DNA from 2 places in the Pediococcus damnosus genome. Region 1 is predicted to be linked to the other one. Evidence: a T-box and tRNA genes for the amino acid it is inferred to sense, from the RefSeq annotation. Region 1 holds a T-box; the other holds one or more tRNA genes.
What was found. A T-box is a leader RNA that pairs with one kind of tRNA and senses whether it is charged. The one in region 1 lies ahead of ileS (isoleucine--tRNA ligase), so its partner is inferred to be a tRNA-Ile.
Positions count from the first base shown of each region.

Region 2: it has a tRNA-Ile gene. The T-box ahead of ileS (isoleucine--tRNA ligase) is inferred to sense a tRNA for this amino acid. The anticodon was not compared.

Region 1 is NZ_CP012294.1:140,660-152,029, reverse strand. Features, by position in the region: gene ftsZ (cell division protein FtsZ) at 1-167, shown strand, start outside; gene ADU73_RS00645 (cell division protein SepF) at 250-681, shown strand; gene ADU73_RS00640 (YggT family protein) at 738-950, shown strand; gene ADU73_RS00635 (YlmH family RNA-binding protein) at 1,022-1,813, shown strand; gene ADU73_RS00630 (DivIVA domain-containing protein) at 1,827-2,651, shown strand; T-box leader at 2,650-2,862, shown strand; gene ileS (isoleucine--tRNA ligase) at 2,907-5,702, shown strand; gene ADU73_RS00620 (cold-shock protein) at 5,875-6,099, shown strand; gene ADU73_RS00615 (NUDIX hydrolase) at 6,123-6,662, shown strand; gene ADU73_RS00610 (hypothetical protein) at 6,672-6,959, shown strand; gene ADU73_RS00605 (5'-methylthioadenosine/adenosylhomocysteine nucleosidase) at 6,969-7,655, shown strand; gene ADU73_RS00600 (cysteine desulfurase family protein) at 7,710-8,873, shown strand; gene ADU73_RS00595 (DUF1831 domain-containing protein) at 8,873-9,214, shown strand; gene mnmA (tRNA 2-thiouridine(34) synthase MnmA) at 9,404-10,531, shown strand; gene ADU73_RS00585 (histidine phosphatase family protein) at 11,072-11,370, shown strand, end outside.
Region 2 is NZ_CP012294.1:1,455,453-1,466,822, reverse strand. Features, by position in the region: gene ADU73_RS06830 (metallophosphoesterase) at 1-524, opposite strand, end outside; gene ADU73_RS06825 (peptide MFS transporter) at 657-2,135, opposite strand; tRNA gene ADU73_RS06820 (tRNA-Thr) at 2,250-2,322, opposite strand; tRNA gene ADU73_RS06815 (tRNA-Asn) at 2,375-2,447, opposite strand; rRNA gene rrf (5S ribosomal RNA) at 2,454-2,570, opposite strand; rRNA gene ADU73_RS06805 (23S ribosomal RNA) at 2,662-5,584, opposite strand; tRNA gene ADU73_RS06800 (tRNA-Ala) at 5,758-5,830, opposite strand; tRNA gene ADU73_RS06795 (tRNA-Ile) at 5,844-5,918, opposite strand; rRNA gene ADU73_RS06790 (16S ribosomal RNA) at 6,007-7,584, opposite strand; gene lysS (lysine--tRNA ligase) at 8,083-9,555, opposite strand; gene dusB (tRNA dihydrouridine synthase DusB) at 9,650-10,657, opposite strand; gene hslO (Hsp33 family molecular chaperone HslO) at 10,791-11,370, opposite strand, start outside.

The DNA.
Region 1 (11,370 bases):
GGCAATTACGTCAGAATAATACAAATGGTGTTCGTCCAACATCAGTTGAAGACGATGATGAATTTAAAGATATTGAAAAGAAAGATTTCAAGGTTTTTAATGATTCTGACAATGATTCCGACAAGGGCGTAGATACACCACCATTCTTTAAGCGTCGTCGTAAATAATTAAATAGCAATTTAAAACTGGGAACAAGACTACCGTTTTGTCCCAGTTATTTGATACAGCGTCAATTAGGAGGCGTTCTGTATGGCATTAAGCGATCGATTCAACAAGTTGTTCGGCATAGATGATGAAACTGATCAGACAGCATCGGATCATGATTCTATAAGTAATGCGGATACAACGACAGATAATAGGGTGAATACCATGGACGATATTTCGGGTTCTAAAAGTCAAATTGCGTTATTTGAACCGCGTATTTTTAGTGATGCCAAGGAGGCAGCTAAGCAATTAATTTCGGGGCAAGCCGTAATTCTAAATTTTGAACGGATTGATGATAATCAAACGAAACGAATTGTTGATTTTCTTTCGGGTACATTATTTGCCATCGATGGCTCAATCGAAGAGGTGGGTACACAGATATTTTTATGTACCCCAAATAGTTTTGAAATAAATGGTAGTCTGTATTCAAACATTCAAAATGGAGATCTAAGCAACAATGATCTAAATAAGGAGTAAAACATTTGATCTTTATATTTATACTTTCGATTCTAAGTAAACTTATTCAGTTATATATGCTGTTAATTTTTGTCTTCGTTTTAATGTCATGGTTCCCAGGAGCCTATCAAACAAAACTAGGGCAATGGCTGGCAAAAATGTGTTTGCCATATTTAAAGTTATTCCAGTTTATTCCCACATTTTTGGGGTTGGATTTTTCACCAGTTGTGGCAATATTGGTGCTGGAAATGGCTCAATACGGCCTTGTTGCACTTAGCAGATTCTTTTAGGACTGAACATTTATTACCTAAAAGATAAAGATGTTTAATAGGTATTGAATGCTTTCAAGAGGTAAGTAAAAATGGACAATATTATGCAACATTTTCGTCCTGAGGAAGCCCCATTTGTGGAAGAGGCCGCAGGATGGATCCAAGAAGTTCGCGATCAGTATCGGTCCATCCTAACCAATTTTCTTAATCCGAGAGAACAATTTATTTTGACCACTTTAGTAAATCGGTTGGATGAAATAAAAGTTCAAAGTTATGGCGGATATCCGGGTGCAGAAATGAGTCGATCACTCATTTTTCCGGATTATTTTGTTCCCAAATTACAGGACTTCAATGTGACCCTATTGGAGATTCAGTATCCAACCAAGTTTGCGGTGATTCACCATCGCAATGTGCTTGGGACACTTGCCAATATGGGTGTCGAAAGGAATACATTCGGGGATATTATTTCTAATGGTGAAGATTGGCAATTCTTTGTAAAATCAGAAATGAGTGACTTTTTTCTATCTGAAGTTGGTAAGATCGGAAATATTAAAGTTCGATTGGTTGAGAAAACATTGGATGAGGTCATCAAACCGGAAAATGATTGGGAATCTGGCAGTACAACGGTTGCATCGGTTCGAGTAGATGCGGTGGTTGCAGAAGGCTTTCATATTTCACGAAATCATGCCAAAGAGCTTATTGAAGAACGAAAAGTTACGTTAAATTGGAAACCACATCAACGTCCTGATTTTGAATTAGTTGCAAATGATTTATTATCGGTTCGTGGCTATGGTCGAATTCGACTTGACAGTATTGAAGGTAAAACAAAAAAGAGTAAAATTCGAGTCTTACTTTCAGTTATAAGAAGTAAAAAGAAAAAATAATGGAGGAACTAGTATGTCTTTAGATCCGGTTGATATTCAGAATAAACAATTTTCGAATAAAATGCGCGGATATAATCCCACCGAAGTGGATAGCTTCATCCAACAAGTTGCCATTGAATATCGCCAGGCTTTAGACAAAATTTCGGCTTTAGAAAAAGAAGTTGAAAATGCCCAAACTAAGCTTGAGTATTTTGATGATATGAAAGAAGCACTTAACAAATCAATTTTAGTAGCTCAAGATGCTGCCGATAAAGTTAAAAGTAGTTCGAAGCGTGAAGCCGAATTAACCATGGAAGAATCCCAAAAGAAAGCGGATGGGGTTGTCCAAAAGGCGAAGGTTAGCGCTGAGGCTGTTATTGATGAGCAGGCCGAAAAAGCGAAAAAATTAATTTTAGCAACTAATGAATTAAGAAAGAATGCACGTTTATATCGACAAAGAGTCCAAGTACTAGTTGATTCACAACTGCAGATGATCAATGGTAGTGAGTGGGATAGTATTCTAAAGGAAGACCAAGATGTGCAAGTTAGCGACCTGAAAGAAGCAATGTTGCATACAGGAACCCTTGACAAGATTAAAGCTCCAAGTGTAAACTCAAGCAATGAGGAAGATGCGGGAGATATTACGCCTGCCATAGACCCAACTAGCGAAAGTAGACCTGCTGGTGGGGATGGAGCAGAAATTATCGAACCTCATGAAAAGGAAGTATCTGTTGAACCTGATGAGAGACCGGATGTTAAGGATACTACTCAACAAGAAACTATGGTGGTTTTCCCTGATGATAAGGTTACAACTTCTCATCAGGATTCAGGATTACATGTCAACGCAAAAAATAAATAATTTTTCTTTGAAGAGAATACGTCTAAAATGGACAACTGGCAGCGAGTTAGCAAATTGGTGAGAGGCTAATCAGAAAACATTTTATGATATCATCTCTGAGGCATCAAATCGATTTTTAGTAGATTTGATCGGCTAAAAGGCCGTTATTGAATTAAGAAAAACTGTTAAAGTTTTTAAAATTGGGTGGTACCACGAAGACTTCGTCCCTTGTGACGAGGTCTTTTTATATTCAAAAAAATAGAGGAGTGACAAGTTATGCGTATAAAAGAAACCCTTAATTTGGGAAAAACCAAGTTTAAAATGCGGGGCAATTTACCTGTTAATGAAGCTAAACGCGAACAAGTTTGGGAAGAAAATAAGGTTTATGAAAAGCGTCAGAAATTAAATGAAGGCAAACCATCATTTGTTTTACATGATGGGCCTCCATATGCAAATGGAAATATTCATATGGGCCATGCCATGAATAAGATTTCTAAGGATATCATTGTTCGTTACAAGTCAATGTCAGGATATCGAGCACCTTATGTACCTGGTTGGGATACCCATGGTCTACCCATTGAACAACAATTAAAAAAGGCTGGCTATGACCGGAAAAAATTAACAACGAGTGAATTTCGTAAGCTCTGTCGTGAATATGCCCTAAAGCAAGTTAATATGCAAAGAGAAGACTTTAAACGTTTAGGTGTGGCCGCCGAATGGAATAATCCTTATTTGACGTTAGATCCAGAATTTGAAGCCCAAGAAATTCGAACCTTTGGAAAAATGGCTGAAAAGGGTCTGATCTTTAAAGGTAAGAAACCCGTATTTTGGTCATGGTCTTCCGAATCAGCAATGGCCGAGGCAGAAGTTGAGTATCATGACGTTACGTCACCATCAGCTTTCTTTGCAGAACAGGTAGTTGATGGCAAGGGAGTTTTGGATACCGATACGTATTTGGTCGTGTGGACGACAACCCCATGGACAATTCCAGCTTCTGAAGGTGTAACGATTGATGCTACTTTTGATTATGCGGTTGTTCAACCAGACGGTGAAAAACGTAAATTCGTGATTGCGGCTGAACTAGTTGATAATGTTTCTGAAAAGTTTGGCTGGGAAAACGTTAAAATTCTTAAAACGGTTAAGGGTAAAGATTTAGATCGAGTGCTCACGCAACATCCTTTTTATCCTGATCGTAAATTAGTGGTCATGTTAGGGGATTTTGTAACGTTAGATACTGGTACTGGATTAGTGCATACGGCACCTGGGTTCGGGGAAGATGATTTCCGAGTTGGTAAGCAATATGGATTAGATATTTTAGTGCCGGTAAACGATCAAGGTTACATGACTGAAGAGGCCGGAAAAGATTTCGAAGGTGTTTTCTATGAAGATGCTAATAAAATTGCATTGGATAAACTTAAGGATGCAAACCTTTTACTAGATTACATGCCGTACAAACATAGTTATCCATTTGATTGGCGGACAAAAAAGCCAGTTATTTTCCGTGCAACACCACAGTGGTTTGCATCAGTAGATAAAATTTGCGATCAGATTTTAAGTGCGATTGATGATGTGAAATTTTCACCAGATTGGGGTAAAAAACGTCTCTACAACATGATTCGTGATCGTGGCGATTGGGTCATTTCACGTCAGCGGGTTTGGGGTGTTCCATTGCCAATTTTCTATGGCGAAGATGGTGAAGCAATTATGACGAAGGAAAGCATTGGTCATGTTGCTGATCTGTTTGAAAAACATGGCTCTGACATCTGGTTTGAATGGGATGCTAAAGACTTACTTCCAGATGGTTTCACTAGTGAACATTCACCAAACGGCAAGTTTACTAAAGAAACTGATATTATGGATGTTTGGTTTGATTCTGGGTCTTCCCATCAAGGCGTACTGGAAGAGCGTGACTACCTGACTTATCCGGCAGATCTGTATTTGGAAGGTTCTGATCAGTATCGTGGTTGGTTTAATTCTAGTTTGATTACTAGTGTGGCTGTTTCAGGGCATGCGCCTTATAAACAAGTGGTTTCACAAGGATTTACTCTTGATGGCCAAGGTCATAAGATGAGCAAATCACTTGGTAATACAATCGTGCCAAGTGAAGTTATTAAACGAATGGGTGCAGAGATTGTTCGTTGGTGGGTTGCATCTGTAGATTCTTCATCAGATGTGCGCGTCTCAATGGATAATTTTACTAAGACTTCCGATAGTTACAAGAAGTTGCGAAACACGTTACGTTACTTAATTGCTAATACGACTGACTATGATCCAAAGACGGATAAAGTAGCCTTTGCAGATTTGGAATCAGCTGATCAATATATGTTAATTAAGTATAATAAATTGGTTCAAACTTTGCTTGATGATTATGAAGCATATGATTCTTTAAATATTTACAAACGCGTGATGAATTTTGTGATTACCGATCTGTCTGCGTTCTATCTTGATTTTGCTAAGGATGTTGTATATATTGATCCTGAAAAGAGTCAGACCAGACGCTCAGTGCAGACTGTCTTTTATGAAATTCTAGTTGGTTTAACGAAACTCTTAACCCCAATTCTGCCTCACACTATGGAAGAGATTTGGGAGTACTTGAAAGAGCCTGAAGAATTTGTTCAATTATCAGAGATGCCTGCTGTTCAGAAATTTGATAATCAAGATCACATCTTTGAAAATTGGGAACAATTCAAGGATATTCGTTCTAATGTGCTAAAGGCGTTAGAAGAAGCCCGTGATAGCAAGATGATTGGTAAATCAATGGAAGCTCAGGTTAACCTGTACGTCGATAGTGATACCAAGCAACTTTTGAACGATTTGAATACGAATGTTCGTTTGATTCTGATCGTGTCAAAATTGGAAATTCACGATTTAAAAGATGCTCCTGATGATGCTGAACAATTCAAAGGAATGGCAGTTAAGGTACTTGTTGCGCAAGGTTCTGTTTGTTCACGATGCCGAATGACAAAGACCGATGTTGGGTCTGATGATGCTTATCCAGCACTTTGTGCACGCTGTGCTAAGATTGTTCGAGAAAATTATCCTGAAAGTGTTGAAACTGGTTTAGAACCTTAAATTTTCAAAATCCGATCGAAATTTTGTTTAAGCGTTATTCTGACAAAATTTGGGATCGGATTTTTTGTTCAGTTTTAGTAAATTTGTACGGTAATTAATTTACTTTTTTAAAAATAATCAGTATGATGATAGAAGAAGTAGAACGTAGCCTAGACTAATAGGGGGTTCTGGTATGGAACACGGCACAGTCAAAAGTTTCGATAAAGACAAAGGATTCGGGTTCATTAATTTAGATGATGGAACAGAAGTTTTTGTGCACTATTCAGCCATTGAAGGTGAAGGGTTCCGTTACTTGCATGAAGGCGATGAAGTTAGCTTGTTAGTTGTCCAGGGTGCCAAGGGATTACAGGCGGTTAAAGTTAGCGTGTTGCCTGATGATAGTGAACCAGAAGCCTAATTAAGCGAAAGAGAAGATATTTTATGAATTTTGAAGAGAAAGTTGTCAAAAACGAGTCGCGGTATAAGGGTGCAATTATTGATGTTTATCAACAAACAGTTAAACTGCCAAACGGTGATTTAGCAAATCGAGACGTGGTTTTACATCAAAATGCGATTGCGGTTTTGGCAATTACAAAGGATAATAAAGCTATTTTTGAAAAACAGTGGCGAGCACCAATTAAAAAGGTTACAATCGAAATTCCAGCTGGTAAGGTAGAGGATGGAGAAACGGCAGAAACGACCGCGGTTCGGGAATTAAATGAAGAAACCCGTTACCAAGCCGGAGAGCTTAAACGTATTTCTGGGTTTTATTCAACTCCCGGATTTGCAAATGAATATATGACTCTTTACATGGCAACTGATTTGCATCCGGTAGCAACCGAGTTACCCCAAGATAAAGATGAACATTTACAGCTGTTTGAACTTTCATTAAGTGAGGCTCTGGCGGGCATTGCTGATGGTTCTATTGAAGACGCAAAAACAGTTTTGGCCATTTATTACTGGCAAAGTTTAAATAAGTAGGTGAAATCTGTGAAGGATGACAAGCAACAAGATAATCTCACTCGTGAGGATTATCAACGAATAAAGCAGGCTGAGGCGGATCAGTTTACCCAACGGGACCGAAAACGGGTGCAGGTTGAAAAAGATTATGCGCGAACGCATGATGAATATTTACAGCCAGATTCAACCGAAGAACCAAATATTCGCAGTACGGCGGAACGAAAGAGTCGTAACCTTGGAAAACGTTTAAATTGGGTTATTTTAGGATTAATCGTGGCAATTGTGATCGTCTATTTAATATTATTTTTCGTGAAATGAGGATGAAACATGAAGTATGGTGTAATTTGTGCAATGGAAGAAGAAATTAAGAGCTTGCACAGTGCTTTAGATATCAAAAAAGAAACAGAAATTAATGGCATTACTTTTTACGAGGGAACTATCCAAGACACTGAAGTCGTTTTAGTGCGTTCCGGAATTGGTAAGGTTGAAGCTGGGATTACAGCCGCTTTATTAGTTACTAATTTTAAAGTAGATGCTTTAATTCATTCTGGTTCAGCTGGTGGAATTGGAAGTGGCCTATCTGTAGGGGATGTTGTTATCTCTACACAAACCCTTTACCATGATGTGGACGCAAGAGCGTTTGGTTATGTGTTAGGGCAATTACCAGGCCAACCTGCACGTTTCGATGCAGATAAAGACTTGATTAATGAAGTTGCAGTAGCCGGTGAAAAAACTGGTTTGAATATCAAAAAAGGGCTTATTGTTACAGGTGATCAATTCATCAGTAGTTCCGAAAAAATTCAAGAAATTTTGAAGAATTTTCCGGATGCTCTCTGTTGTGAAATGGAAGGCAGCGCAATTGGCCAGGTAGCACATCAGTTTAAGGTGCCGTTTGTAGTGATTCGAGCGATGTCTGATGTTGGCGATGAAAATGCAGGGGTTTCATTCGATGATTTTATTATCGATGCTGGTAAGCGATCTGCAAAGATGTTACTAGCCTTGTTCAATAAATAAGAGTGACTGGCGCGACCAATGAGTAGGCGCGTCTTAAAGGAGAGTAGGATTACCATGAAGCAAGTTTATTTTGATAATGCCGCAACGACGCCAATGGCTCCCGAAGTGGTTGAAAAAATGACTGAAGAAATGAGTCATAACTTTGGCAATGCCTCAAGTACGCATTCATTTGGACGCAAGGCGCGGATGACGTTAGATCAAAGTCGACAAATTATTGCCGATAGTATCAATGCCAATGAAGATGAAATTATTTTTACCAGTGGCGGTACAGAAAGTGATAATACCGCAATTATGCAAACCGCAATTGCCCGAAAAAAACTTGGCAAGCATATTATTACAACCGCGATTGAACATCCGGCCGTTTTAAAAACACTGGCTTATTTAGAAACACTTGGGTATGAAGTGACTTATTTACCAGTTGATAAAAATGGATTAATTGATTTAGATGAGTTTAAGGCTGCTTTGCGGGATGACACCATTTTAGTAACCATTATGATGGGGAACAATGAAGTTGGTAGTCATATGCCCATTCATGAGATTGGCGAGATTTTAAAGGACCATCAGGCTTGGTTTCATACAGATGCTGTGCAAACTTATGGTTTGTTGGATATCGATGTTAAACGTGATCATATTGATATGTTATCAACCTCTGCCCACAAGCTGAATGGACCCAAGTTTCTTGGCTTCTTGTATAAACGCGATGGCGTGAATTTTCCAAGTTTTCTGAGGGGCGGCGAGCAGGAAGATAAACGGCGTGCCGGAACCGAAAATGTGCCAGGAATTGCTGGATTTGCGAAGGCTGTTTCGTTATTAACGCCAGAAGTTAAAACAGGTATGCAGAAGAAGTACATGGGTTTTAAACAGCAAATTATTAAAGGTCTAAACGATGCTGACATTGATTTTGAAATCAACGGGTCGCTTGATCCTAATAATTTACAGCATGTTTTCAATCTTTGGATTAAGGGTGTTTCTACCTATGTTATGCAGACCAATCTGGATCTAAATGGGATTGCGATTTCGGGTGGTTCTGCTTGTACAGCAGGGAGTTTGGAACCTTCCCATGTTTTGATTGCGATGTTTGGCAAAGACTCACCCCGAATCTCGGAATCCATTCGAATTAGTTTTGGAAAATATAATACGAGTGATGACGTTGATTATTTGGTTAGTAACTTAGTTCAGATTATTCAGCGTTTAAAATCAAAGGAGACTGTAAAATAATGGCATTTTTAACAAAAGTAAAAGTTGACGGTGATAAAGATACTTATCAAATGAGCCCTCAGGTGAAGAAGTACACGTTACGTGACGTTGGGTTTACGGTATCAAATGGCGGGAACTTTGTGTATGAACGGACGTTAGATCCAACTTCACCATACAAACAAGGTAATAAGTTAAGAGTGGTTTTTGCTAAAGATCTAAGTGGTTTTAAAATGTCAGTTACAACAGCTAACGGATTAAAACGGGTTAATATTTTCACAAAGGAAAATGACAAGCCACTAGTAGAACAATATCATTATATTTTAGACGATATGGTTAAACGCGAAATTTTTATTAAGGCTTAATATTGAATCAATAGGGGCAGTAGTTCACAAGTTGAATTACTGCTTTTTTATATTTTCAGAAATAAAAAAATTGACCCGCTGGCTAAATGCTTGCTCAATTTGCTTACTTTGTTATAATAAGCGTTACTGGATGTTGCGACCTTCAATCGTAGATTCTCCAGAATCTGATAGAAATGATGGTGATTTTTGATGACAGACAATAGCAAGACTCGTGTCGTTGTTGGCATGAGTGGTGGTGTTGATTCATCAGTAGTAGCTTATTTGCTCAAGCAACAGGGCTACGATGTCGTTGGTGTGTTCATGAAGAACTGGGATGACACTGACGAAAATGGTTTTTGTACGGCAACTGAGGATTATAAGGATGTGGCGAAAGTCGCTTCAAAAATTGGAATTCCTTATTATTCAGTTAATTTTGAAAAAGAGTACTGGGATCGTGTATTTACGTACTTTTTGGATGAATATAAAAAAGGTCGGACACCCAATCCAGATGTAATTTGCAATAATGAAATTAAATTTAAGGCCTTTTTAGATTATGCGATTAGTTTAGGTGCCGATTATGTTGCCACTGGTCATTACGCAAAATTAGAGCGTGACGCACAAGGCAATCAGCATTTATTGCGTTCAGAGGATATGAACAAGGACCAAACATACTTCTTGAACCAATTGACTCATAAGCAATTAGATCATGTCATGTTCCCATTAGGTGGCATGGTAAAAGCTAAGGTTCGTAAGATTGCTGAAAAGGCTGGGTTAGCCGTTGCAAATAAGAAAGATTCTGTTGGGATCTGTTTTATTGGCGAGAAGAACTTCAAAGAGTTTCTTGGCAACTACTTACCTGCAAAGGCTGGTAAAATGATGACGATCGATGGTGAAGTTAAGGGCGATCATGCCGGTTTAATGTATTACACCATTGGACAACGCCGAGGTCTCGGAATTGGCGGTGGCAGTCAGAATAATGATCCTTGGTTTGTCATTGGTAAGGATTTGAAGAAAAACATTTTATACGTTGGCCAGGGTTACCATAACGAGCATTTATATGCGGACCGTTTAGTTGCATCTGATTTGCATTTCGTAAATGATATTTCTGATCGTGGTGATTCATTCCGTTGCACAGCTAAGTTCCGTTACCGTGCGATGGATGTAGATGTTACAGTTCACTTCAATGCGGATCGAACACAAATGACCGTTGATTTTGATGATCCCGCTCGCGCAATCACACCAGGCCAAGCCGTTGTTTTGTATGACGGTGAGGAGTGCTTAGGCGGCGGAATTATTGATGCTGCTTACAGTAAGGACCGCGAGTTACAATATATCTAAAATTGAATTTTAATGGGCGTTAGTTATCCAAGTGCTTTTTGGGTGACTGATGCCTTTTTATTTTTGTTGATTTTAGGGTAGCTGGTTAAGATGATTTTCCCCTTGGATGCAACTTTTGAGGACAGCTTCATGAGACAATCTTTAAAATATAGGAATGTTTCCACCGCGATTGCGATCCCGGTCCCACCATCCTTATATTTTAAAGCTTACCCGTCTCATTGCACTCACTATTTTGAGGACAGCTTCATGAGACAACCTTTAAAATATAAGAATGTTTCCACCGGGATTGCGATCCCGGCTCCACCATCCTTATATTTTAAAGCTTAATCGTCTCATTGCACTCACTGTTTTTAGGACAGTTTCTTAAGACAAACTCAAAAAATAAGAACATTTCTGGCGGGATGCGATCCCGCTTCCAATGCTCTTATTTTTTAGAGCTTAAACGTCTTAATCCGCTCACTAATTGCTCACTATTTTTTGAATTTTTCTCCAGACACTGGCATAATAGTTTTAGCTATAGAGATGAGAAGGAAGATAAACGTGACCAAATTATATTTTATTCGCCATGGAAAAACACAGTGGAATCTAGAAGGACGTTATCAAGGCGCAAGAGGCGATTCGCCATTACTTAAAGAAAGTTATGTGGAAATTGATGCGTTGGCTCATCACCTGAGTCCCACCACGTTTCAACATCTATATGTGAGTCCCGTTCGCCGAGCAAGAGTGACTGGAAGTACTTTGCAGCACGATTTAGATGAACTTCAAGGGCATTCCACACCATTAACCATTGCGAGTCGATTGCGAGAGTTTAATTTAGGAAAAATGGAAGGCATGAAGTT
Region 2 (11,370 bases), 810 kb from region 1:
ACGCGTTTTTGAGCCTTCTCAGCCATTTTCAGCTGTTTCGTACTCTCATCCAAAACTAAGTCCATTCGTTCAGTATCAGTCATTGGTTGCTGAATAGAGCTATCTATCCAGTAGGCACGTTTCCAAGTTTCAAAATCAGCAACTGTTTTGCCAGAAACATTATCGGCAAAGCTATAATCATACCAGCCATTATTGCCAATCACACGCCAATTTGTTCCAGGGACATCTAAAAATTGATTGTGCATGTAACTATCATCCAATGCACTTTCAAGCTCACTGAAAGTAACTCCTTTAACCATGTCGTGATTACCGGCAATAAATTTAACAACTGTCTGTGATCTCAACTCTGTTTGCAAACGATGCACGTAATTTAAACTTTTTTCAAAGTCATTAAATAAGTCTCCAGCAATCAAGTAAATACCAACCTCTTTACTTGCCAAATACTCAGCTTGTCTTTTTATCATCTCGTCAACATCCAGGCGATTAACATCGAAATGATTATCACTAGTAACTGCAATTTTCATAATCTCACCCCTAACAATCTGAATCTATTTAAAGCTAATTTTACACTAACCATTAGTCGACATCTCACGAAAGACTCAATGTAAATAAAAAGACCAGTTCTGAGAGCAGAAACTGATCTAATCTTTTTAGTTTTAATTGATACCAACCATTTTTGAAGAAATCCACCGCGATATAAGTAACAGCAGGAAGCCAAAAACAATACTGACAGAGCCAACAATTAAGAAGTAAGGAACTTCTGTAGCAGTACTATAAAAGCGCACAATCTGCGAGTTAATAGCTTGCCCAGCTGCATCAGCCAAGAACCACATACTCATCATCTGGGATCCAAAAGCCTTTGGTGCTAGTTTTGTCGTAACCGACAATCCAATTGGTGAGATAAGCATTTCGCCAATTTCTACAATTGCCCAACTGCCAACTAACCAAAGTGGACTAACTTTCCCGGATGTTCCAAAAAGGATTCCAGGAAGGGCAATGAACAGATACGAAAGTCCAGCAAACCCTAATCCATAAGAAAACTTATGTGGTGATGATGGCTGGCGGTTTCCTAATTTAATCCACATCCATGCAAAGAATGGTGTATAAAGCATAATAAACAATGGATTTAAGGATTGAAACTGCGATGCCGACAACGTTATAGCGCCTAAATGTAATTGAGTTCTTTGTGCGGCAAATAAAGCAAGAACGGTTGAACCTTGTTCTTCAATAGCCCAAAAGATAACAGCTGCAATAAACAAAGGCACATAAGCTAATAATCGTGAACGTTCAATTTTAGTAACTTTACTACTTGAAAACATGAGGACAAAGTATACGATTGGCGTCGTTACAGCAATCACACTTAATAACAAGATAACATTTTCAATGTTCATAATATTTGCAAGTTTCATCGCAAGTAAAATCAACGCAAAAACGACTATTCCAAGGGTAACCGACCATTCAATTTTACGGGCATTTTTAGGATCAATAGGATCTGAAGGATACAGACTATCTTTGTTAAGATACTTCTTACCACCAAAATAATACTGTACTAATCCAAAGAACATACCAATCGCTGCAAGAGAGAATCCAGCATGAAAACTAACGTGCCCGCCGACCCAGCCAACTAACTGAGGCGCAACTAACGACCCTAAATTAATACCAAAAACGAAGATACTGAATCCAGAGTCACGACGAATATCATCTTCTGTATATAATCCACCGACCATTTCCGAAACGTTAGGCTTCAATAAACCAGTACCTATTACGATCAAAGCAATTGATATAAATAAGCCCGGAGCACCCAAGGGTAAGGATAAGGCAATATGACCAAACATAATGAAGATCCCGCCTAAAAAGACGGTCCTTCTTGGTCCCAAAATTCGGTCACTAACAAATCCACCGATAACACTTGTAAGATATACTAGTGATCCATAAATGGACATAATTGAAGCGGCGGTTGTTTGGCTAAAACCAAGTCCGCCTTTTGATACTGCGTAGTACATATAGAAGAGTAAAATGGCTCGCATTCCATAGTAACTGAAACGCTCCCACATCTCCGTGTAGAACAACGTTGATAATCCCCTTGGCTGTCCAAAGAAGGACTTATCATCGCTCACGTCGTTTTTGTTATTCAATTTCTTTCTTCCTCCAAACATCTCTCCGAAATTATGTGACATCATTTTTAGCAGTGGTGCTTCCCAAATTCTCCTAAAAACAACAAAAGACACCTTTTTGAGGTGTCTTTATAATGCCGGCTAGGCGACTTGAACACCCGACCCTCGGTTTACGATACCGATGCTCTACCAACTGAGCTAAGCCGGCATTATAGAAAAAGATGCTAACTTTCAATTCAGAAGGTTAACATCTATCACTACTCCGGCAGGCGGGCTCGAACCGTCGACAACCTGATTAACAGTCAGGTGCTCTACCAACTGAGCTATGCCGGAATATTCGCATGGCAACGTCCTACCCTCGCAGGGAGCGATCCCCCAACTACTCTCGGCGTTAAGAAGCTTAACTTCTGTGTTCGACATGGGAACAGGTGTATCCTTCTCACTATCGTCACCACACTTCTCCGATCCACTTACGCGGCTCGTGTGAAAGAAATTTATTCTCTCAAAACTAAATAATATCGAATCCTTCTCTTGAGAACACCACTTTGTGGTTAAGTCCTCGACCGATTAGTATTGGTCCGCTCCATGTATCACTACACTTCCACTCCCAACCTATCTACCTGATCATCTCTCAGGGATCTTACTTCCATAAATGGAATGGGAAATCTCATCTCGAGGTGAGTTTCACACTTAGATGCTTTCAGCGTTTATCTCATCCATACGTAGCTACCCAGCGATGCTCCTGGCGGAACAACTGGTACACCAGCGGTATGTCCATCCCGGTCCTCTCGTACTAAGGACAGATCCTCTCAAATTTCCTACGCCCGCGACGGATAGGGACCGAACTGTCTCACGACGTTCTGAACCCAGCTCGCGTACCGCTTTAATGGGCGAACAGCCCAACCCTTGGGACCGACTACAGCCCCAGGATGCGATGAGCCGACATCGAGGTGCCAAACCTCCCCGTCGATGTGAACTCTTGGGGGAGATAAGCCTGTTATCCCCAGGGTAGCTTTTATCCGTTGAGCGATGGCCCTTCCATACGGTACCACCGGATCACTAAGCCCGACTTTCGTCCCTGCTCGACCTGTCTGTCTCGCAGTCAAGCTTCCTTGTGCCTTTACACTCTGCGAATGATTTCCAACCATTCTGAGGGAACCTTTGGGCGCCTCCGTTACTCTTTAGGAGGCGACCGCCCCAGTCAAACTGCCTACCTGACACTGTCTCCCGCCACGCTTAGTGGCGCGGGTTAGAGGGTTCATACAACGAGGGTAGTATCCCACCAACGCCTCCATCGAAACTAGCGTTCCGATATCTACGGCTCCTACCTATCCTGTACAAGTTGTACAAACACTCAATATCAAGCTACAGTAAAGCTCCATGGGGTCTTTCCGTCCTGTCGCGGGTAACCCGCATCTTCACGGGTATTATAATTTCACCGAGTCTCTCGTTGAGACAGTGCCCAGATCGTTACACCTTTCGTGCGGGTCGGAACTTACCCGACAAGGAATTTCGCTACCTTAGGACCGTTATAGTTACGGCCGCCGTTTACTGGGGCTTCATTTCAAAGCTTCGCCGAAGCTAACTCATTCACTTAACCTTCCAGCACCGGGCAGGTGTCAGCCCCTATACGTCATCTTACGATTTTGCAGAAACCTGTGTTTTTGATAAACAGTCGCCTGGGCCTATTCACTGCGGCTGATCTTGCGATCAGCACCCCTTCTTCCGAAGTTACGGGGTCATTTTGCCGAGTTCCTTAACGAGAGTTCTCTCGCTCACCTGAGGATACTCTCCTCGACTACCTGTGTCGGTTTGCGGTACGGGTAGTTAAACTCTAACTAGAAGCTTTTCTCGGCAGTGTGACATCAGAAACTTCGCTACTTAAATTTCGCTCCCCATCACAACTTGTCCTGAAAAGATAAAGCATTTAACTCTATCTAAGACTTGTTGCTTGGGCACACTTATCCAACTGTGTGCTTTTCTTAGCCTCCTGCGTCCCTCCATTGTTCAAACAAGTTTAACTAGTACAGGAATCTCAACCTGTTATCCATCGTCTACGCCTCTCGGCCTCGACTTAGGTCCCGACTAACCCTGGGTGGACGAGCCTTCCCCAGGAAACCTTAGTCATTTGGTGGACAGGATTCTCACCTGTCTTTCGCTACTCATACCGGCATTCTCACTTCTAAGCGCTCCAACAGTCCTCACGGTCTGCCTTCATCGCCCTTAGAACGCTCTCCTATCACGCCACCTTACAGTGGCATCCACAGTCTCGGTAATATGTTTAAGCCCCGGTACATTTTCGGCGCAGAATCACTCGACTAGTGAGCTATTACGCACTCTTTAAATGATGGCTGCTTCTGAGCCAACATCCTAGTTGTCTATGCAACTCCACATCCTTTTCCACTTAACATATATTTAGGGACCTTAACTGGTGGTCTGGGCTGTTCCCCTTTCGACGATGGATCTTATCACTCACCGTCTGACTCCCGGACATAAATCAATGGCATTCGGAGTTTATCTGAATTCAGTAACCCTAGATGGGCCCCTAGTCCAAACAGTGGCTCTACCTCCATGATCCTAAGTCCGAGGCTAGCCCTAAAGCTATTTCGGAGAGAACCAGCTATCTCCAAGTTCGTTTGGAATTTCACCGCTACCCACACCTCATCTCAGCACTTTTCAACGTACACGAGTTCGGTCCTCCAGTGCGTTTTACCGCACCTTCAACCTGGACATGGGTAGGTCACTTGGTTTCGGGTCTACATCTGCATACTCAGTCGCCCTATTCAGACTCGCTTTCGCTACGGCTCCGTTTCTTCAACTTAACCTGGCATGCAAACGTAACTCGCCGGTTCATTCTACAAAAGGCACGCCATCACCCATTAACGGGCTCTGACTTCTTGTAGGCACATGGTTTCAAGAACTGTTTCACTCCCCTTTCGGGGTGCTTTTCACCTTTCCCTCACGGTACTGGTTCACTATCGGTCACTAGGGAGTATTTAGCCTTGGGAGATGGTCCTCCCGGATTCCGACGGAGTTACACGTGTTCCGCCGTACTCAGGATCCTGAACTGAGGGATTTTCATTTTGCCTACGGGGCTGTCACCCGCTCTGGCCAGTCTTCCCAGACTGTTCGGCTATGAAAATCTTTGGTAACTCAAATGTTCGGTCCTACAACCCCAGGAAGCAAGCTTCCTGGTTTGGGCTGTTCCCCTTTCGCTCGCCGCTACTCAGGGAATCGATTTTTCTTTCTATTCCTGTGGGTACTGAGATGTTTCAGTTCCCCACGTCTACCTCCAACCACGTTATGTATTCACGTGGCGGTAACAACGGATTAATGTTGTTGGGTTTCCCCATTCGGAAATCTCCGGATCAAAGCTTACTTACAGCTCCCCGAAGCATATCGGTGTTAGTCCCGTCCTTCATCGGCTCCTAGTACCAAGGCATTCACCATGCGCCCTTTATAACTTAACCTAACTTTATCAAAGATAAAGTGGTTTTGAGTTTAGCGATTATTTTTGAACTAATCTTGTTTTAAAACTCTATAAAACGCAATGTTCTCGGTTTAATTATCTGATAATTAAAATTAGAAAATTTTTCGATATTATTTAGTTTTCAAAGAACAAATTCGACGGCTAAGCCGTCAATGGAGAATAGCGGGATCGAACCGCTGACCTCCTGCGTGCAAGGCAGGCGCTCTCCCAGCTGAGCTAATTCCCCAAAAATGTACCTATGGGCCTAAATGGACTTGAACCATCGACCTCACGCTTATCAGGCGTGCGCTCTAAACCAGCTGAGCTATAGGCCCGTTCGCGCTTATACATTTGAGAGTAGACCTCTCAAAACTAAACAAAGTTTCGACATATGTGTAGGTTTCCGTTTCTAAATATCCTTAGAAAGGAGGTGATCCAGCCGCAGGTTCTCCTACGGCTACCTTGTTACGACTTCACCCCAATCATCTGTCCCACCTTAGACGGCTAGCTCCCGAAGGTTACTCCACCGGCTTTGGGTGTTACAAACTCTCATGGTGTGACGGGCGGTGTGTACAAGGCCCGGGAACGTATTCACCGCGGCATGCTGATCCGCGATTACTAGCGATTCCAACTTCGTGCAGGCGAGTTGCAGCCTGCAGTCCGAACTGAGAACGGTTTTAAGAGATTAGCTTAACCTCGCGGTCTCGCAACTCGTTGTACCGTCCATTGTAGCACGTGTGTAGCCCAGGTCATAAGGGGCATGATGATTTGACGTCGTCCCCACCTTCCTCCGGTTTGTCACCGGCAGTCTCACTAGAGTGCCCAACTTAATGCTGGCAACTAATAATAGGGGTTGCGCTCGTTGCGGGACTTAACCCAACATCTCACGACACGAGCTGACGACAACCATGCACCACCTGTCATTCTGTCCCCGAAGGGAACGCCTAATCTCTTAGGTTAGCAGAAGATGTCAAGACCTGGTAAGGTTCTTCGCGTAGCTTCGAATTAAACCACATGCTCCACCGCTTGTGCGGGCCCCCGTCAATTCTTTTGAGTTTCAACCTTGCGGTCGTACTCCCCAGGCGGAATGCTTAATGCGTTAGCTGCAGCACTGAAGGGCGGAAACCCTCCAACACTTAGCATTCATCGTTTACGGCATGGACTACCAGGGTATCTAATCCTGTTCGCTACCCATGCTTTCGAGCCTCAGCGTCAGTTACAGACCAGACAGCCGCCTTCGCCACTGGTGTTCTTCCATATATCTACGCATTTCACCGCTACACATGGAGTTCCACTGTCCTCTTCTGCACTCAAGTTTCCCAGTTTCCAATGCACTTCTTCGGTTAAGCCGAAGGCTTTCACATTAGACTTAAAAAACCGCCTGCGCTCGCTTTACGCCCAATAAATCCGGATAACGCTTGCCACCTACGTATTACCGCGGCTGCTGGCACGTAGTTAGCCGTGGCTTTCTGGTTGGATACCGTCACTGCATGAGCAGTTACTCTCACACACGTTCTTCTCCAACAACAGAGTTTTACGACCCTAAAGCCTTCATCACTCACGCGGCGTTGCTCCATCAGACTTTCGTCCATTGTGGAAGATTTCCTACTGCTGCCTCCCGTAGGAGTCTGGGCCGTGTCTCAGTCCCAATGTGGCCGATTACCCTCTCAGGTCGGCTACGTATCACAGCCTTGGTGAGCCTTTATCTCACCAACTAGCTAATACGCCGCGGGTCCATCCAGAAGTGATAGCCGAAGCCATCTTTTAAAAATAAACCATGCGGTTCATTTTATTATGCGGTATTAGCATCTGTTTCCAGGTGTTATCCCCCACTTCTGGGCAGGTTACCCACGTGTTACTCACCCGTTCGCCACTCACTTTATAGTTGAAATCATCTTCGATGCAAGCATCTCTAATTCAATCAACGAAAGTGCGTCCGACTTGCATGTATTAGGCACGCCGCCAGCGTTCATCCTGAGCCAAGATCAAACTCTCATATTATACTTGAGTTTTTACAAGCTCATTTGTTGTTTCATTGTTTAAAACGAATTGACTTCGCAAATGTTTGCTTCAAAATTTTCATTTGAAGACCCTACACATTTTACTTTGTCGAAACTTTGTTCAGTTTTCAAAGGTCTACTATGTCGCCGTTAAAAAGATGCAAGTAATTTTGACAGCTATATAATAATAGCATTTAGAATTAAGCATGTCAAGAAAAGTTTTTTTAATTACTTTTGCTTAACACCACATCTCCTAAGCAACGATTACTAGTATAACCAAAAAAGTGTCCATTGGTCAATACCTAAATTCATAATAATTCATCCCTAAAAGAAGATCATTTTTAGCTTTTTTCAATAAACACGAACTATTCTTTTTATCCTTTTAAATTTCATTTCTATTTATAACAATTAATCATCATAATTATCATTTTCTATATATTAGCATTCACAAAATAAAAAAATAAACTATTTGCAAAAAAACAAATAGTTTATTTTATGTTTATTTTTCTGGACGCATCGTTGGGAATAAGATTACATCGCGAATTGATGGTGCATCTGTAAGAAGCATAACCAACCGATCAATTCCAATTCCTAATCCACCAGTCGGAGGCATTCCGTATTCCAAAGCTTCAATGAAATCTTCATCGATGCCTTCTGCTTCATCATTTCCTTGTTCACGTTCTTTAACTTGCGCCTCAAAACGCTCGCGTTGATCAATTGGATCATTTAGTTCAGTAAATGCATTACCAAATTCATTACCCTTAATGTAAAGTTCAAAACGATCTGTAAAGCGAGGATCATCTGCATTTTTCTTAGCTAAAGGTGAAATTTCAACTGGATGACCATAAATAAAGATAGGTTGTGTCAACTTGTCTTGAACTAATCGTTCGAAAAATTCATTAATGATGTGACCAACTTGCCACCAGTCTTCATAGTGAATCTTATGTTCATCAGCCAATTTGCGTGCATCTTCTACAGACATTTTTGGCCAGAAATCGACACCCGTATACTTCTTGATAGCATCAACCATGTGCATCCGCTCAAAATCCTTACCCAAGTCTAAATCAGTTCCTTGATAAGTAATTTTTCCATCTGGCGAAACTGCCTTAGCTGCCGCTTTGAAAATTCCTTCCGTCTCATTCATAACATCATGAAAATCAAAGTAAGCAGTATAGGTTTCCAGCATCGTGAATTCAGGATTATGTTTCGTATCCATTCCTTCATTCCGGAATACACGGCCAATTTCATAGACTCGTTCCATACCACCGACAATTAGGCGTTTTAAATGTAATTCCAAGGCAATCCGCAAATACAAATCAATATCTAAAGCATTATGATGCGTAATAAACGGACGGGCATTAGCGCCACCAGCCTGACCATGTAAAACTGGTGTTTCAACTTCCGTATAATCTAGGTTGTCCAAATATTTACGTATTGCTGTAATGATTTTAGTTCTCTTAATAAAGCGATCAAAACTATCATCATTAGAAATAAGGTCTAAGTAACGTTGGCGATAAATTTGTTCAACGTTCTGCAAACCATGGTACTTATCAGGCAGTGGACGAAGAGCTTTGGTAAGGAACGTTAAATCTGTTGCCTTAACCGTCAATTCGCCCATATCTGTTTTCATAACTTGGCCAGTAATCCCAATAAAATCACCTATATCTGCCTGTTTAAAAAGTGCATATTCATCTTCACCGACCGTGTCCTTACGAACATAGATCTGCATTGTTCCTTTACGATCCTTAAGATCAGCAAAGCCAACTTTACCTTTACCACGTTTTGACATCATTCTGCCGGCGATGGTTGCTTGAACATCTTTCTCTTCTAACTCTTCTTTATCAAAGTCACCATATTGTTCATGAAGTTGATTAGTCAAATGAGTTCGTTTAAATGCATGTCCAAAAGGATCAATCCCCTTGTCACGTAGATCTTGCATCTTTTGACGACGAACCTTCAATTGATCATTCATGTCCTGCTCTTTTTTTGCCACTTAAAAATCCTCCTCTACCGTTAGTCACACGTATCTATGATGCCTATTTCGCACCAAAAAAGCAAGTGAATATTTACCTTGCCATTTGTTGACGTTTAATTTCTCGTTCCTGCTGCTTCTCTGCAAATCGGTCAAAGATATCATCCATTTCTTTTTCCGTTTCAGCATTATTCAAAGCAACTTTGGTTCTCGCAGAATGCGAAATCCCCTTTAAATAATAGGCAGCTTGGGTCCTAAACTCACGTGGACCCACATAGTCACCCTTCAATTCCACTAATCCATGCAAATGTTCTTTTGCAATTCTGATCTTTTCAGCTGGTTCCGGTTCATCAACCAATTCACCAGTTTCAAGATAGGTCGAAACTTGATGGAGCATCCAAGGATTTCCTAAAACTGCACGACCAATCATAACTGCCGTGGAGCCAACTTCATCAAGCATTCGTTTAGCATCTTCAGCACTTCGAACATCACCATTCCCCATAAAAGGAATTGTAAGTTGATTAGAAACTTCTTTTAAAATATTCCAATCGGCATGTCCTGTATACATTTGTTTTCGAGTTCGCCCATGCATAGCTAATGCTGAAGCTCCGGCACGTTCAGCAGCCAACGCATTTTCAACTGCAAAAACATGATCGGAATCCCAACCCGTTCTCATCTTGACCGTCACTGGCTTTTTAACAGCATCTGTTACATAGGAAACCATCTCATATACCTTGTTCGGATCTAAAAGCCAACGAGCGCCGGCCTCCGTTTTCACAACCTTATTCACTGGGCAGCCCATATTAATATCAATAATATCAGCGGCCGTATGTTGGTCAACAAACTTAGCGGCTTCTACCAGCGTTTCTTTAGTTCCACCGAAGATTTGAATGCTCATTGGATGTTCACGTGGATCTACATTCATCATACTCAGCGTTTTTTTGTTTTTATACATAATTCCACGATCAGAAATCATTTCACAAACAACTAATCCTGCGCCAAATTTTTTACAAATCAGACGAAACGCTGAATTTGTTACGCCTGCCATTGGTGCCACAACAACTTGATTGGGAATTTTTACATCACCAATTTGCCATTCCATATTTTTCACCTCATAAAAAGTGGTCTAAGTTACTTTCACTAAGTCAGCTTTGAAAACAATCCTTTTCCGTCCTAATATCGCTGACATCATGAGAATTATCATAGCACACTACTGATATCTCACCAAACGAAACTCAATTCTTAGCCTTAAGCAAAATAGCCTTCAAGTCAGTTTCACTGTATTGATACTTATTCCCACAAAAACGACAGCTAACTTCCGCACCATGGTCATCTTGAATCATCGTCTTAATTTCTTTGGATGGTAAGCTCGCCATTGCTTTTGCAAATCGATCCTTAGAACAATCACAAACAAATGAAACGGGCATTTTATCCAGAATTTTCACTTTATCATTACTAAATATTAGTTTTAAAATATCTTCAGGTGTTTTCCCTTGCCGCAACAAATCTGATACCTGTGGTAAATGGGTTAACGTTGTTTGTAATCGATTAATTGCCTCGTCACTAGCACCCGGCATGACTTGAATCATAAACCCACCAGCAACTTCAACAGTTTCATCTGGATTCACAAAAACAGACACACCAACTGAAGAAGGGATTTGTTCAGATTGCGCCAAGTAATAAGTGAAATCATCTCCAATTTCACCTGAAGCCAACCCAACCTTACCAGTAAACGGATCCTTTAGTCCCATATCTTTGGTGACTGAAAGGGTTCCCTGATTACCAACTGCTTTACCCACATCAATATGATGGCGT